DNA from 2 places in the Clostridium sp. B9 genome. Region 2 is predicted to be linked to the other one. Evidence: riboswitches for the same ligand, from Rfam matches in the RefSeq annotation. Region 2 holds a riboswitch; the other holds the start of a gene.
What was found. A riboswitch is a leader RNA that binds a small molecule or an ion and turns the genes downstream of it on or off. The one in region 2 is predicted to bind S-adenosylmethionine.
Positions count from the first base shown of each region.

Region 1 (8,332 bases), 1.2 Mb from region 2:
TTAACCCAAGAGCTGCATTAGGTGGAGCGGTAGGTGTTAGTATAATTACTGTTATGAAAAGTGGAATAGCTAGAGGAATATTTTCAAATGAAGCAGGTCTTGGAAGTGCTCCAATAGCAGCGGCAGCAGCTAAGACAAAGTCACCAGTAAAGCAAGGACTTATTTCTATGACAGGTACATTTTTTGATACAATACTTATTTGTACTATGACGGGTATAGTTATTATACTAACTGGTGCTTACTCAGGAAACTTAGAAGGAGCAGCACTTACAACTCAAGCTTTTGAAATAGGACTTCCTATTGCTAACATAGGAACATATATAGTAAACATAGGACTTATGTTCTTTGCTTTTACAACTATATTAGGATGGAACTATTATGGAGAAAGATGTGTTGAGTACTTATTTGGAGTAAAGGCTATAAAACCTTATAGAATACTATATATAACTTTAGTTGGTGTAGGATCATTCCTTCCATTAACATTAATATTTATAGTTGCAGATATAGTAAATGGATTAATGGCGATACCAAACCTTGTAGGTATTATAGGACTTAGAAAAGTAGTTATAGAAGAAACAGAGGAATTCTTTAAAGAAAAGTCTTTAAGTGAGGCTAAGGTAGAATTACAAGGAACTGTTTTGAATTAATATAAATAAAAATCCATGAGCTTTTTAGGCTCATGGATTTTTTGTTATCTTCCTTGGTTTGGAAGTTTACTTCTAACAATATCTTCAACTTTTTTAGGAAGTGCAGCAAGTTCTTCTTTAGTAAGTTTATCTGTATAAATAGGTGGATGAATATATAAGTTAACTTCTTGACCACCCTTTATGAAATAATGGTTTGCTTCCATTACTTTATATGTTCCATCAATAGTAAATGGAAGTATTGGAACCTTTGATTTAGTTGCTAATTTAAAGCTACCTGCTTTAAATTCTCCCATTTTACTACTTCTACTTCTTGTTCCTTCTGGGAAAACAGCCATTGAATATCCTTCTTTTAAGTATTTTATTCCTTCTAATATACCAGCCATAGCTTTTTTAGGATGTTCTCTATCTATAAAAATACCTCTTGAAAAATTCATCCAGTGTTTTAATATAGGCATTTTTTCAAGTTCTTTTTTTGCTATAAATCCTTTTGGTTTATCAATATAGTACATAACTACAGGGATATCCATATTGCTTTGGTGGTTACCAACTAAAAGAACTGGTCCTTCTGGAATGTTTTCTTGACCTTCTACATGTACTTTAATGTTGGCATGGTCTAAGAAGCTCTTAACTATACCTCTAGTACATTTATAAATATATTCTTCACGCTCTTCTAATTTACCTTCTTCTTCTAATTTATTTATTTTCTTAACATCAGGTAATGACTTTATTAATGTCCAAGTATAGCCTTTACCATACCAATATATAGATCTAAACATATATTTCTCCCCTTTAACATTACTAGTTACTAAGTAATATTATAACAGTTTGAAAAAAATATCAAATATATTGCTTAGTAAAAATTTATAATAATAAAAAAATATTAAATATTTACTTATGAGAAAACTTATACTATAATTTACCAAAATAGAATAATTTCTTATCATGAGAGGTGGAGGGACTGGCCCTGTGAAACCCAGCAACCAATAGTTTTATAATTGCAACAATATTTTAAGTATTGATATAGACTTTATACAATTTATAGATAAATTTAATATTATTAAGTCTGTATATAATTAATTTAAATATAATGTTTAATACTTATCTTTAACCATTGCTATGAAACTATATTGGTGCTAAATCCTGCAGGTTTACTGAGAGATAAGTACAAAATTATAATGAGCGATTTTTGCCTAAAGGATTATTTCCTTTAGGCATTTTTTATTTTAGGAGGGATATTATGAAAATTAAAGAGATATTTAATAAGAAGGAATTTGTTTTATCATTTGAGGTTTTCCCACCCAAAGAAACTACTCCCATAGAAAATATATATAATACTTTAGAAAATATACAGGAACTTAGACCGGATTTTATAAGTGTAACTTATGGAGCAGGTGGAAATTTTAAAAGCAATAGAACTATAGAGTTGGCTTCTATTATTAAAAATAGGTATGAATTAGAGGCTTTAGCTCATTTGACTTGTATAGGTGCTAAAAGAAATGATATTGAGGATACGTTGACTGCTTTAAAGAATAGTGGTATAGAGAATGTTTTAGCTTTAAGAGGAGATAAGGGATTAAATGATATAGTTTCAGATTATGATTCATCCATAGATTTAGTAAAACATATTAAAGATTTTAAAGGGATAAATATTGGAGGAGCATGCTATCCAGAAATTCATCCAGAGGCAACTAATAGAAAGGTAGATTTAGATTTTTTAAAGAGAAAGGTTGATGCAGGAGCAGAACACTTAATATCTCAGTTATTTTTTGATAATAATACTTTTTTTGAATTCTTAGAATATTGTGAGATAAAGGGAATAAATGTACCTATTCAAGCGGGAGTAATGCCTGTAGTAAATAAAAAACAGATAGAGAGGATATTATCCCTTTGCAAAGCAAGATTCCCTAAGAAGTTTATGAAGATAGTAAATAAGTATGAACATGATAAAGAAGCTTTAAGAGATGCTGGAATAGCTTATGCAACTGAGCAAATAATAGATTTAATATCTAGCGGAGTTAGAGGTGTACACTTATACACAATGAATAACTCATATGTTGCACGGAATATAGTTAGCGGAACAAGAAATATTATAGATTCGGTCAATAAAAAGGAAGAGGTGTCTTAAGGAACAAAATGAAGATTAATAATATAGATAAAAAAGAGGTTATTAGATATTTAGGCATAAAAGGTGAAGTGGAGGAGTTAGATTTAATTTGTAAATGTATGGAAGAATGTAGGGAGTTGGTTGATTATAGGGTAGCTTATAGAGAATACACTATAGAAGAAAATGAGGTAGGATTAGAAATAAAGGATACAAATAAGAATTTATTAGGTATCTCTATAAAAAAATATTTAAAGGGATGCTACAAAGTTATTTTAATTGGAGTTACATTAGGATATGAAGTAGAAAAGGCTATTAAAAGATATGGGAAGGTAGATTTATTAAAAGCTTTAGTTTTAGATGCTTGCTCTACAGCTGCTATAGAAGGTGTTTGTGATGAAATAGAAAATTCTATAGATGAAAAAGTGAAAGCTAATAAGGAATTCACAAGAGGAAGATTTAGTCCTGGTTATGGAGATTTTCCAATAGAGTTTCAAAAGGATTTTTTAGAACTTGTGGATGCATCAAGGACTATTGGATTAAATGTCACAGAGAGTAATATTTTAATTCCAAGAAAATCAGTTACGGCAATAATAGGGGTAAGTAAGTTTAAAAATAATAAAAATATTAGAAGTTGTGAGCAATGTGGTTTCTATAATAAATGTAATTACAGAAAAGGTGGGAAGAAATGCTATGATTAAAATTTTTGATGGAGCTATGGGAACAATGCTTCAAAAAATGGGATTAAAGGTTGGAGAAAATCCAGAACTTTTTAATATAAAGAATGAAGAGGTTATATTAGAGATTCATAAAAGCTATATTGAAGCTGGAGCAGATATTATAACAACAAATACATTTGGAGCAAATAGAAAAAAGTTAAGGGGGTTAGACTTTAGTTTAGAAGAGGTTATAACAAAAGGGGTAGATATAGCAAAGAAGGCAAGAGGAAATAAGGAGGTTAAAATTGCTTTAGATATAGGGCCCATAGGGGAACTTTTGGAACCTATGGGAATCTTAAGTTTTGATGAGGCTTATGAAATATTTAAAGAGCAGGTGGTAGTGGGAAAGAAAAATGGAGTAGATTTAATACTTATAGAAACTATGAGTGATCTATATGAGGCTAAGGCTGCCATACTTGCTGCAAAGGAAAATTCAGATTTACCTGTTTTTTGTACTATGAGCTTTGAAGAAAATGAAAGAACATTTACAGGATGCATTCCTGAGAGTATGGCAATGACTTTAGAAGGCTTAGGTGTAGATGCTTTAGGAGTAAACTGCTCTTTAGGTCCAATAGAAATGGAGAATATAGTTAGAAGAATAGTAAACTCAACAAACTTAGAAGTGATAGTACAAGCTAATGCAGGTATGCCAAGCTTAGAAAGTGGAGAACTTATTTATAAAGTTGATGAAAGAGCTTTTGGAGAATGTGCAGAGAAATTTGTTGAATTAGGTGTGAGTTATATAGGAGGATGTTGTGGGACAACGCCAGAGTATATAAATGAGATTTCCAGTAGGCTAAAAGGAATAAGACGTAAAAAGAGAGAAAAAGTAAATGTAGGTGGAGTTTGCACACCATCCTTAGTAGCTAAGGGAGAAAATGAAATTTCTATAATTGGAGAGAGAATAAATCCTACAGGTAAAAAAAGATTTAAAGAGGCCTTAATAAATGAGGAGATTGATTATATAGTAAGACAAGGGATAGAACAGGTAGAGGCAGGAGCTAAGATATTAGATGTAAATGTAGGAATACCTGAAATAGATGAGAAATACATGATGGTTAAGATAGTAAAAGAGCTACAGAGTATTTTAGATACTCCTCTTCAAATAGATTCATCAGATCCTAATGTAATAGAGGAAGCATTAAGATATTATAATGGAAAGTGTATAGTGAACTCTGTTAATGGAGAAGAAGAGGTGTTAGATAATATACTTCCTTTAGTTAAAAAGTATGGAGCTATGGTTGTAGGGTTAACTTTAAATAATAAGGGAATACCTAAAACCTGTGATGAAAAGTTAGAAATAGGAAGGTTTATAATAAATAAAGCCTTAGCTTATGAAATAAGCAAGGATAATATAATACTAGATCCGTTGGTATTAACTGTTGCTACAAATCAAAAGGAAGTAAGAGAAACTTTAGATGCTCTTAGAAAAATAAAAGAAGAGCTTGGAGTTAAAACTGCTATGGGTGTCTCTAATATTTCCTTTGGACTTCCTAATAGAGAAAATATAAATGAGGTCTTCTTAGGTATAGCTCTAAATGAAGGACTAGATTTTCCAATAGTAAACCCTAATAAAGAGGGGATAATGAAAACTATTAGAGGTTATGAACTTTTAAGTGGAATTGATGAAGGGGCTAATAGATATATAGAGCATTATTCTCAAAATAAAGAAGAGAAAAAGGGTGAAGAAAAAGTAGTAGCTTCTATAGACTTAAAAGATATAGTAATTAAAGGGAGAAGGGGAGAGGCAAAAGAAAAAACTAAGGAATTATTAAAAGAGAAAGAAGGGATGGATATAGTAAATAGTTACTTAATTCCTGCCCTAGATATAGTAGGAGGAAAGTTTGAGAGAGAAGAGATATTTCTTCCCCAATTAATAGCTTCAGCAGAAACTGTTAAGGAGTCCTTTGAGGTTATTAAATCTTCTATTGATTTTAAGGGAGGAGAAGTTTCAAAAGGAAAAATAGTTTTAGCTACCGTAAAGGGAGATATACATGATATAGGAAAAAATATCGTTAAGGTAATATTAGAAAACTATGGATATGATATCATTGACTTAGGGAAAAATGTAGAGCCTAAAATAATAGTTGAGACTTGTCATAAACATAAAGTTAAACTTTTAGGATTAAGTGCTTTGATGACAACAACTCTTAAAAGTATGGAGGATACAATTGAAATTCTCAAAAAAGAAGGCTTAAAAACTAAGGTTTTTGTTGGTGGAGCAGTTTTGACAGAAGGATATTCAAAGAAAATAGGAGCAGACTTTTATGCTAAGGATGCCAATAAGGCTGTAGAAATAGCAAAACATATATTTAAGAAATAGATGGGAGAACATTAGAGATGAAAGAATTAGATTTACAAAAAGATTTTATAATAGCTGATGGAGCTATGGGAACTAAGCTTATGGAAGCAGGCGTTGATTTGAGAAAAACATCTTCTGAAATATTAAATCTTCATAATAAAGAGTTAATAGAAGAAATCCATAAAGAGTATATAGAGTCAGGAGCTGAAATTATATTAAGCAATACATTTATGTGTAATATAATAAATGCTAAAAAGAATGGATATTCTTTAGAAGAGGTTGTAACTAATGCTCTTGAAATTGGAAAGAAAGCATCAGGAGATAAAGTTTCATTAGCTTTAGATATAGGACCACTTTCATATTACTTAGATGAATATAGTGATAACTTTAAAAAAGTAATTGAAGAAAATACGGAAAGAATAATTAAGGTAGGAAAAGAAATTTATGATTTAGTTTTATTTGAGACACTAGGGAGCATTAAAGAAGGTGAAATAGCAGTAAATAAAGCTAAAACATTAACTAACAAGCCAATAATATGTTCATTCACTTTAGCAGGTAAAAAAGATATAGAAAAATTTTTAGATGAACTTTGTAATAGTTTTAATGATAGTGGAATAAGTGCGTTAGGAATAAATTGTACTGAATATGAACTAATATTAGAAGCATTAAAAATATTAAAGAATAAAACAAAACTTCCTATTATGATAAAAGCAAATTTAGGTATGCCAAAAAGAGTGGAGGGAGAGTTAAAGTATGCTCAAAGTCCATTAGAGTTTGAAGAATTTTCTAGAAAAGCTAAGGAATTAGGTGTGAAAATAATAGGCGGATGTTGTGGAACAACTCCAGAATATATAAGAGAGCTTAGAGATTTAGTATAAGTATTTAAAGCAAATCTAAAATTAAAAATTGGGGAGATCTTTATGGGGAATAATAGTGGACAGAAAAAATTAAATTTAGAAAATCATTTAGAAAGAATTTTTGGAGAATTTCCAGTAATTGAAACAAATAGATTTATACTAAAGGAAATATCAGAAATTTATAGGGAGAATTTTATCGAGATATTTTCTGATAAAGAGGTCATGAAATATTCAGGAATAGAAGTCTCAGATCCAAGAAAACAAGCAGATTTTTATCTTAGAAAAGTTGAGGCAATGTATAATAATAAAAAAGGGATAAGATGGGCAATAATCAATAAAGAAAGTGGCGAGTTTATTGGAGATATAGGCTTTTATAATATAGACTTTTACTCTAATAATACAGAGATTGGATATACTATAGTTAAAAAGTTTTGGAGACAAGGAGTTGCTTCAGAGTGTATTAAAGCTATGAAAAACTTTGCTTTTGAAAATTTAAATATGAATAGAATTATAGCCATGATAGATAGCAATAATATTTCATCAATTAAATTATCAGAAAAACTTGGCTTTCATAAGGATGGAGTATTAAGAGAACATTATTATAATAATAGTAAAGATGAATACATTAGTATATGTGTTTATTCATTAATAAAAAATGATATTAAATATATATAAATAGTTTTTATAAAGCATATCAAAGTTATTTTGATATGCTTTATCTTTTATTAAAAATATATTTATCCATATTTAATTTTTACTTTTAACTAGTTTTGGTTTATAGATATAAATCCAAACTTATTTAAAGCATATTAATTAAAATAGAGGTTAAAAATTAAATAACCTATAAAAAGTCCACTAAACATATAAGATTGAAAATTGAAGAAATGTGTTGTAAACGTATATAATCTAGATATAGTTAAAGAACTTTAGATAAGGGAGAGGTTAGGTATGAAAAAAGTACACGTAGTTTCACATAGTCACTGGGATAGAGAGTGGTACATACCATTTCAAAAACATAGAGTTAAATTAGTAGATTTCATGGATTCATTAATAGATACATTAGAGAATAATGAGCATTTTAAATTCTTCCATTTAGATGGACAAACAATAGCTTTAGATGATTACTTAGAAGTAAAGCCATATATGTTTGATAGGTTAAAGAAATTAATAGAAGAGGGAAGACTTCATGTAGGCCCTTGGTATGTTCTTCAAGATGAGTACTTAATAAGTGCAGAAGCAAATGTAAGAAACATGCTTTTAGGAATGAGATTTGCAAAGAGATTTGGAGAGCCTGTTAAAATAGGATATTTCCCAGATTCATTTGGTAACATATCTCAAGCACCTCAAATATTAAGAGGATTTGGAATTGATAATGCAGTATTTGGAAGAGGAATTACTCCAATAGCATTTGATAACCAAAAAGTTGAAGAAGCTGGAGAGAATGAATACCATTCAGAAGTTTTATGGAAATCACCAGACGGATCAGAAGTTTTAGGAATACTTATGGCTAACTGGTACAGCAATGGTAATGAGATTCCTGAAGATAAGAAAGAAGCAGTTGAATTCTTAAATGATAGGGTAAACAAAGCAGATATGTATGCTACAACAAATCAAATATTATTAATGAACGGATGTGATCATCAGCCAGTTCAAACAAATGTTGGAGATATCATAGATAATGTAAAAGAAGATGTTGATTTCGAATT
Region 1 covers NZ_JBNWKA010000003.1:2,347,237-2,355,568, reverse strand. Annotated here, with positions in the region: gene ACQZHJ_RS10490 (alanine/glycine:cation symporter family protein) at 1-647, shown strand, start outside; gene ACQZHJ_RS10485 (lysophospholipid acyltransferase family protein) at 692-1,423, opposite strand; SAM riboswitch class I at 1,582-1,812, shown strand; gene metF (methylenetetrahydrofolate reductase [NAD(P)H]) at 1,885-2,772, shown strand; gene ACQZHJ_RS10475 (methionine synthase) at 2,781-3,449, shown strand; gene ACQZHJ_RS10470 (homocysteine S-methyltransferase family protein) at 3,442-5,790, shown strand; gene ACQZHJ_RS10465 (homocysteine S-methyltransferase family protein) at 5,808-6,647, shown strand; gene ACQZHJ_RS10460 (GNAT family N-acetyltransferase) at 6,690-7,301, shown strand; gene ACQZHJ_RS10455 (alpha-mannosidase) at 7,575-8,332, shown strand, end outside.
Region 1: another riboswitch for S-adenosylmethionine. It lies ahead of metF (methylenetetrahydrofolate reductase [NAD(P)H]); the one in region 2 lies ahead of ACQZHJ_RS15865 (Na+/H+ antiporter NhaC family protein).

Region 2 (8,332 bases):
GGCTTGAACTTAAAAGCAACTTTAATAATGAATGAAAAACCTACAAATAAATTTATTATCTTAGCTCATGGTATTTCTATATGTTATGTTGGTTCATTAAAATACTTTGACATTTTTTATAGACATGGATTTAATGTACTTATAATAAATCAAAGAAGACATGGTAAAAGTGAAGGGAAATATTCTTCCTTTGGATTCTTTGAAAAGTATGATTTAAATATGTGGATTGAATACTTAAAGTCCAAATTTGGACAAGATATAATATTAGGACTTCATGGAGAATCAATGGGTGCTGGAACTGTTATGGAGACTCTTCCATTAAGTAATTCCATAAAATTTGCTATAGAAGACTGTGGTTATTCAAATTTCTTTGAACTTTCTAAGTTTCAAATAACCCATACTTTCAAAAACAATCTAGTTAGAAAACTGTTATATCCCGGCTTATTTTTTGCAGATTGGTTCATGAAAGCTAAAGCAAAATTCTCAATGAGACAAGTAGTCCCTATAGATATAGTTTCAAAATCTAAACTTCCAATGATGTTTATTCACGGAAAAGAAGATTATTTTGTCCCTTGGTATATGGCCATAGATCTATTTGAATCAAAAACAACTGGGTATAAAGAACTTTATCTAGTAGAAGGAGCCGCTCACGCTGAAGCTCTTGAAGTAAACAAAAAACTTTACGAAGAAAAAGTAATTTCCTTCATAGAAAAAGCCCTATCCCTTCAAGGAATAGAGCTATAGCCCTAATAGTTGTTATGTTTTAAGTGAGTGTTGATTTTAGCTAGGCCTTAAGACTTACTTAACTTCGCAAAGCGTTTCTATTGTCTATTCCAAAATCAACACTAGTTTAAAATAAAGTCAAATAAAAATAGTTATAAAAAAATAAAGAGTATAAATAGAATTAAAGAAATATAATCCTTTTTGCAATCTATTTATACTCTTTCTAAGTTTAAACTCTTGATGCCTCTTCTGTTTTTACTGAAGATGATGTAAGTCTATTTATTTCATCTAACTCTTTTCTAGTTAAATATCTCCATGAGCCCATTTTTAGTTTCCCTAAGCTTACATTCATAATTCTAAGTCTTTCTAATTTTTTAACTTCATATCCAAAATGCTCACACATTCTTCTAATCTGTCTATTTAATCCTTGAGTTAATATTATTCTAAAAACAAATTTACCTTCTTTTTTAACAAAACACTTCTTTGTCACTGTGCCTAATATAGGAACTCCATTACTCATACCTTTTATAAAACTATCAGTTATTGGTTTATCTACAGTAACAACATATTCTTTTTCATGATTATTTCCTGCTCTTAGAATTTTATTTACTATATCACCATCATTAGTCATGAAAATTAATCCTTGTGAATCCTTATCTAATCTTCCTATTGGGAAAATTCTTTTCTCATGATTAACAAAGTCAACTATGTTTCCTTTTACTTTACTTTCAGTAGTACAAGTTATTCCAACGGGTTTGTTTAAAGCTATGTAAACTAACTCATTGTCAACCTTTAATGGCTTTCCATCAACTGAAACAACTTGCCCTTTTGAAACTTTAGTTCCTGTTGATGCTTTAACTCCATCAACCTTTACTCTTCCTTGTTCTATAAGCTTATCAGCTTCTCTTCTAGAACAGATTCCAGTTTCACTTATGTACTTATTTAATCTTACTTCATCTCTTACTTCACTCTTATTTGAAATAATGACTGTATTCTTTTCTGAAGCCTTCTTTGCAAACTTTGGCTTACTTTTGCTTATTGGCTTTTGCTCAGTATTCTTTTTACTTTGAGATCTTTTATCTCCTCTTTGCTTTGGTTTATTAGAAAAGCTTCTTTCTTTTCTATTGTTCTTTTTAGCTATTTTACTCACTATAAATAATCCTTTCCTAATTATTTTTCTTTTCATATCCTGAATTATTTATTTTTATTTTAAAGTTATTAGTAGGTATCTTGTCATTATTAACTTGATCTACATATTCCATAACCTTATTTAAATCAACAGTATCAACCATTTCTCCTGTTATATAAACATTAACAACTCTATTTGGAGGCATCATTTCTTCTTTCTCAAAACCTTTTAAGACTGCAATCATACCCTCTTCAAATTTATAGTTATCTAAATCTAATTCCGTTACTAATATTCTTCCTTTTTCAGTAGGAGAATAACTATAAACTACTCTATCAAATCTATTTAATCCTAATTTCACCTTAGAAGTTCCTTGTATTAAAATAGTAGTTTCTTGTTGCTTATAGATATATGTATATCCTCCAATAAGTACAGCTAATATTAATATTGTACTTACTATTATTTTTCTATAATGCTTTAAAGTCTTCTTTTCCTTACCAGAAAGCTCTTCTCCAACTTTATCTTCACATCTTGTTTTTATTCTTACAAATTGACCATCCTTAGTCATTATTATAGTACTTTTTTTGCCCTCTTTAATGACTAAACCTTTATAAATAACCTCTTCTCCATTAGAACCCTTTATAACTGCAAGAGCTTCTAAATCCTTAAAAGTTATATTTAAGTATGTTGCCAAATTGGTATAGTCAGCACTATATAGTAAAATCATATATGCAATTATATAGTCTGACCATTTAACTATCTTTTCATTACTAAATCCAGTTTTTTTGGCTATAACTTTTGTACTTAGTTCTCTTCTATTTAGAATCTTTCTTAAGAGAACCTCCTCATCTACCAAGTAATATGCTATGTTAAGTATTAAATTTCTTTCTTCAATATTATAAAATTCAGAAGTTAAATTTTTAATATCAACTTTAAAACTTCTTAGCTCCTTTAAGAAAACAGAAATTTCTTTTTTCAAAGCAGCCTTATCTAAATTCTTTTTAATATTTCTACTTGAAAAAATATACTTATCTCGTCTGAAAGTTACTTCACTCACCTTCTCCAAACTCCTTTATTTATATATTTTACAAAAAATAAGACTAAGGCAAAAACCCAGTCTTATTCTACTAATTTTCCTTTTACTATTACTCTATTCTTAGCATCAATAGTACATGTAACTATAGTCATAGTGGCATCATCAGTTGGATTTAAAGCCTCTGTTTCACTTGGAGTAACTTGATACATATCAGTTACTTCATAAGTATATTTCTTACCATTATAAGTTACATAAACCTTGTCCCCTTTTTCAAGCTTATCAATTTCTTTAAAAGCTTCTCCAAAGTAAGACATTCTATGACCAGCTATTGCAAAATTACCTTTTTCACCTGGCATTGGCGCTCCTGGAAAGTGTCCAACAACATATTTTATGTCTTCATATCTAACACCTTCTATTATTCCTATTTCTAAATCAATCTTAGGAATACTTAATATACCAATCCCATCACCCTCTTCAAGTTTGGCTTTTGAAGGTTTTTTAGTACTTGCTTCTTCTGCATTAGCATTAAGTTTTTCTTTCGCTGTTCCCTCTTCATTCAACTTAGCATCTTCTTGTTCTTCACCCTCAGGAACATCAAAAGTTAAGCTTTTAAAACTTTCTAATACAGCCTGTTGTTGCTTATAAGTATCGTATCTCATCCAAATGGTTACACCTATAAGACCTACTCCAACAACAATCAGAAAAATTCCTAGAATATTTCTAATTTTTCCCCACACTTCTCAATACACCCTTTCTATTTAATTTTGCCCTTTTATTATACCATAGCACATATTATATCTATATAAAATTTTAAGAGGTATAATATATCTTTTACAATTATTTGATTTATGCCCATAAACTAATTTTACTTTAATATAATACTGCTTTTGTTACAAACAAATTTTCTTTTTTAATGTAACTTAATAAATCTCATATCAAAATATAATATATTAGACTTTGATATGAGATTTATAATTCTATATAATTAATCATAAAGTATTTTATTTAACGCTCTGTTTTAAACCGTTGTTACTTTCTAGATATAATTAGAAATCAACACTCACTTAAAACAAAGCCATATTTTAAAGAGGTGATTAAGATGAGAATAGGTATGGGGTACGATGTACATAAACTTGTTGAAAAAAGAGATTTAATCCTTGGAGGAGTTAAAATCCCTTATGAAAAAGGGCTTTTAGGTCACTCTGATGCAGATGTTTTATTACATGCTATTATGGATTCACTTTTAGGAGCTTCTGCCCTTGGTGATATAGGTAAGCACTTCCCAGATACTGATCCCAAATATAAAGGTGCAGATAGCATAAAATTACTAGAGTTTGTTGGTGAACTTTTATATAAAAATAATTATAAAATCTCAAATATAGATGCAACAATAATAGCTCAAAGACCTAAGATGGCTCCGCATATTCCTAAAATGAGAGAAAATATAGCTAAAGCATTAAAAATAGATTTAGATCAAATAAATGTTAAAGCTACAACAGAAGAAGGTCTTGGCTTCACTGGTTCAGGTGAAGGTATATCTTCTCAAAGTATTTGTCTTATAACTAAACAAATATAAAATAAGACTATGTTTTAAATCAACACTTACTTAAAACATAATCTAAAATAAAAAACTGTGGATAAGATTGCCCCAAATCTTATCCACAGTTTTTTCCATATATAATTATCCCCTTTAAGTGCTTATTGCTATAAAATTATTGAGTTACTGCAACATCTAAGTCAGCACTTGGTACTGTAACTTCTTTCTTTTGGAAAAATGCTATAAATATTATTGCACTTATTCCCATTAAGTAAGGATAGAATAAAAATTTCATTATTTCAAATGAAGTTAATCCAGTTAAAGCTGCTGCTGACATTAATTGTGCTCCATAAGGTATTATTCCTTGAACAGAACATGAAAACATATCTAATATTCCTGCAACTCTTTTTGAATCTAAATTATACTTATCTGAAATATCTTTAGCTAAAGGTCCTACTGTTACTATAGCTATAGTGTTATTAGCTGTACATGCATCAACTAAACTTACTAATAAACCAACACCAAATTCTGCCCCTCTTTTGCCATTAATCCTCTTAGTAACTAAATTTAACACATAATCTATTCCGCCATTCTCTTTTATAATTTCAACAATTCCCCCAATTATTATTGAAATTAATATAAGTTCACTCATTCCAGCAACCCCAGCTGAAATTGAATCAAAGAATATTTTAATACTCATAGATCCTGTTAAAAATCCTATTCCACCAGCTAAAACTATTCCACCTGATAATATAGCTATTACATTAACCCCCATTAATGCTGCTACTAATATTCCTAAGTAAGGTACAACCTTTATTAAACTATACTCATAGTTTCCAGCCATAGAAACATCTGCTCCACTTCCTAGGAAAGCATAAGCTATTACAACTAAGATTGCTGCTGGTAAAACAACTTTAAAATTGACCTTAAATTTATCTCTCATTTCACACCCTTGAGTTTTAGTAGCTGCTATTGTTGTATCAGAAATCATTGATAGATTGTCCCCAAACATTGCTCCACCGACTACTGCTCCAACAATCAAAGGTAATCCTATATTTGTTTTTTCTGCTATCCCCATAGCTATTGGTGCTATAGCAGCTATTGTTCCCATTGATGTTCCTAAGGATATAGCTATAAATGATGCTATTAGGAATATACCTGCTATAAGTATGTTTTGAGGTAATATTGATAATCCTAAATTAACAGTTGATTCAACTGCTCCCATATTCTTTGCTACTTCTGCAAAAGCGCCTGCTAATATAAATATTAGACACATTAAAATTATATTACTGTTTCCAGCCCCCTTACAAAAAGTCTCTATATTCTTCTCAATTCCATTCTTTCTATTCATGAAAATACCAACTAAAGCTGCTATTATTCCTGGAACTAAAACAGATACTGAGTAAAAATCCTTCATCAAAATTGAAGTTCCTAAATAGATTGCTACAAAAATTATTAATGGTAATAATGCTGAAAATTTACCTTCTTTTTTCATTTTCTCTCCTCCTAATCTATTTAATAAACCTATCTTTATTTATCCTACAAAATAAAAAAACTCCTATCCTTAGATAGAAGTTATTATTCTTACAGATTCGTTTTCTTATCTCTCAGTTTCTACCGCAGGATTTAGCACCGCTATAAATCTTTGCACAACAAAATATTACTGAATCTAAACTTTTTAAAATCAGTATAGTTTAACCGCAAAGAATTACCGGTTGCTGGGTTTCACAGGGCCAGTCCCTCCACCTCTCTTGATAAGATTTATTAAATTTTATTTTCTAAATAGTATCATGCTACTTTTTCAATGTCAATGATATTTTGCACTTTTTAACATTTTATTCATTTAATGATTATTTGTTTACTAATTTATATAATAAGCTTTCTAAAGCTATTCCTTCATTTGGTGGATAGTCAAATTGTTCACTATATTCAATAGCTTCAGCTATAAAATCACAAGCTTTTCCCAGAGATTCTTCTATAGATTCGCCTCTTAATACTCCACCAATTAAAAGTGAAGCAAAAGCATCTCCAGTTCCGCAATAAAAAGCATCTATTTTTTTATGAGAATATGTGTAAAACATATTTTCCTCTTTATCATAAAGAACAGTATCAATATATTCTTTTCCTTTTATGCTAGGAACACTTGTTATTATGCTTATTTTAGGACCTAATTTACTCAAAGAAATTAAGAAATCTTTTACTTCTTCCTTAGTTAAATCCTCTTTGTATTCTCTTCCTAAAAGTAAAGTAGCCTCTGTTATATTTGGAGTTATTATATCTGCACTTTTTATTAAGATTCGCATCTCATCAATCATTTTTTCATCCATTCCATCATATAACTTTCCGTTATCAGCCATAACTGGATCTATAACCACTAAAGTATCATTTTCTTTAAAATCTTTTATAAAATCCTCAACAAATTTAACTTGCTTTGGATCTGCTAAATATCCACTATATATACATTGAAAATCTAAATTTAGTTTTTTCCAATGATTTTTTGTTTCATATATAAAATCACTTAATCCTCTAATAGCTGGTTTTCCAAATCCATCTGTATGCGTTGATAATACTGCAGTAGGAAGTGGACAAACTTGATTTCCCATTGAAGATAATATAGGAATTATAGTTGCCAAAGCTGCTCTTCCATAACATGAAATATCATGTATTGCAGCTACCTTCTTCATTGGTCTCATATATTTATCTCCCTTCAAATATCCACAAAAATTTTATTCTTTAATATTATATTGTTTACTTAAAGTTATATCAAATGTATCGATTCTATTATATCCCCTTCAAAGTTATGTCTTAAGATATAACTGAAAATAACTACTCACTTAAAATAAAATATTATTGAAAATTAGATGTTATTTCATAAAAAGATCTATATAACTTTATCTAAAGTAATATCTTTTTATAAAAAAAAGCATCGCTTAAGTTAAGCGATGCTTGGTGCACCATCAGGGATTCGAACCCTGGACTCCCTGATTAAGAGTCAGGTGCTCTACCAACTGAGCTAATGGTGCATATTTACTTTTATTTAACTTCTTAACTATTATTGAATAAATTTACAGTCATAGTTAAAAAATGGAGCGGGTACCGGGAATCGAACCCGGGTATCCAGCTTGGAAGGCTGGTGTTCTACCATTGAACTACACCCGCTTAGTATGTTTATATATTAACATATTGTTAATATATTGTCAACAAGTTTTTCCATAAAAAATTTGGCTGGGATAGCAGGATTCGAACCTGCGAATGACGGAGTCAAAGTCCGTTGCCTTACCGCTTGGCGATATCCCAGTATGGTGTACCTTAAGGGATTCGAACCCCTGACCCACGGCTTAGAAGGCCGTTGCTCTATCCAGCTGAGCTAAAGATACAAACTTGAATCAACAAAAATTATTATACATATTTCTTTTTAATATGTCAACATTTTTTTATATTATTTTTATAATTTTATTTTAATTAATACTAAGCGTGTTGATTTTAAACAACATCTTCCAAATATTTGAATAATACTTTTTTAAATATTGCTTCATCTTCTTTATTTTTATGAGCATTAGCACATACTTTAAACCATTCTTCAGCAGTCATTCCTATAGTTTCTTCATAGCATTTCTCACAATCAGTTTGTAAATTAGTATCAACAACGAATTTTCCTAATTGTTCAGCATTATTAAAAACTTTTATATATAAAAATTCATCGTCATCTCCAAGCCAGTTGTTGTTAAATCTACTACAAAAGATTCTTAACTTTCTCATTCCATTATCAGCACTTAACCCATTTATTTTTTTTAAGGCTGCAATATCATTTTTCATTTTCTTCTTATCTTCTTCACTAGCTTTACTATTTATCATAGAAACTATTTTTTCAACATCAATTGATGGTATATGTGTTATTAATTTTTTCTTA
Region 2 covers NZ_JBNWKA010000003.1:3,532,421-3,540,752, forward strand. Annotated here, with positions in the region: gene ACQZHJ_RS15840 (alpha/beta hydrolase) at 1-744, shown strand, start outside; gene rluF (23S rRNA pseudouridine(2604) synthase RluF) at 953-1,873, opposite strand; gene ACQZHJ_RS15850 (anti-sigma factor domain-containing protein) at 1,890-2,906, opposite strand; gene ACQZHJ_RS15855 (class D sortase) at 2,969-3,622, opposite strand; gene ispF (2-C-methyl-D-erythritol 2,4-cyclodiphosphate synthase) at 3,985-4,461, shown strand; gene ACQZHJ_RS15865 (Na+/H+ antiporter NhaC family protein) at 4,598-5,917, opposite strand; SAM riboswitch class I at 6,020-6,183, opposite strand; gene ACQZHJ_RS15870 (pyridoxamine kinase) at 6,273-7,115, opposite strand; tRNA gene ACQZHJ_RS15875 (tRNA-Lys) at 7,370-7,445, opposite strand; tRNA gene ACQZHJ_RS15880 (tRNA-Gly) at 7,508-7,581, opposite strand; tRNA gene ACQZHJ_RS15885 (tRNA-Gln) at 7,645-7,719, opposite strand; tRNA gene ACQZHJ_RS15890 (tRNA-Arg) at 7,723-7,799, opposite strand; gene ACQZHJ_RS15895 (hypothetical protein) at 7,906-8,332, opposite strand, start outside.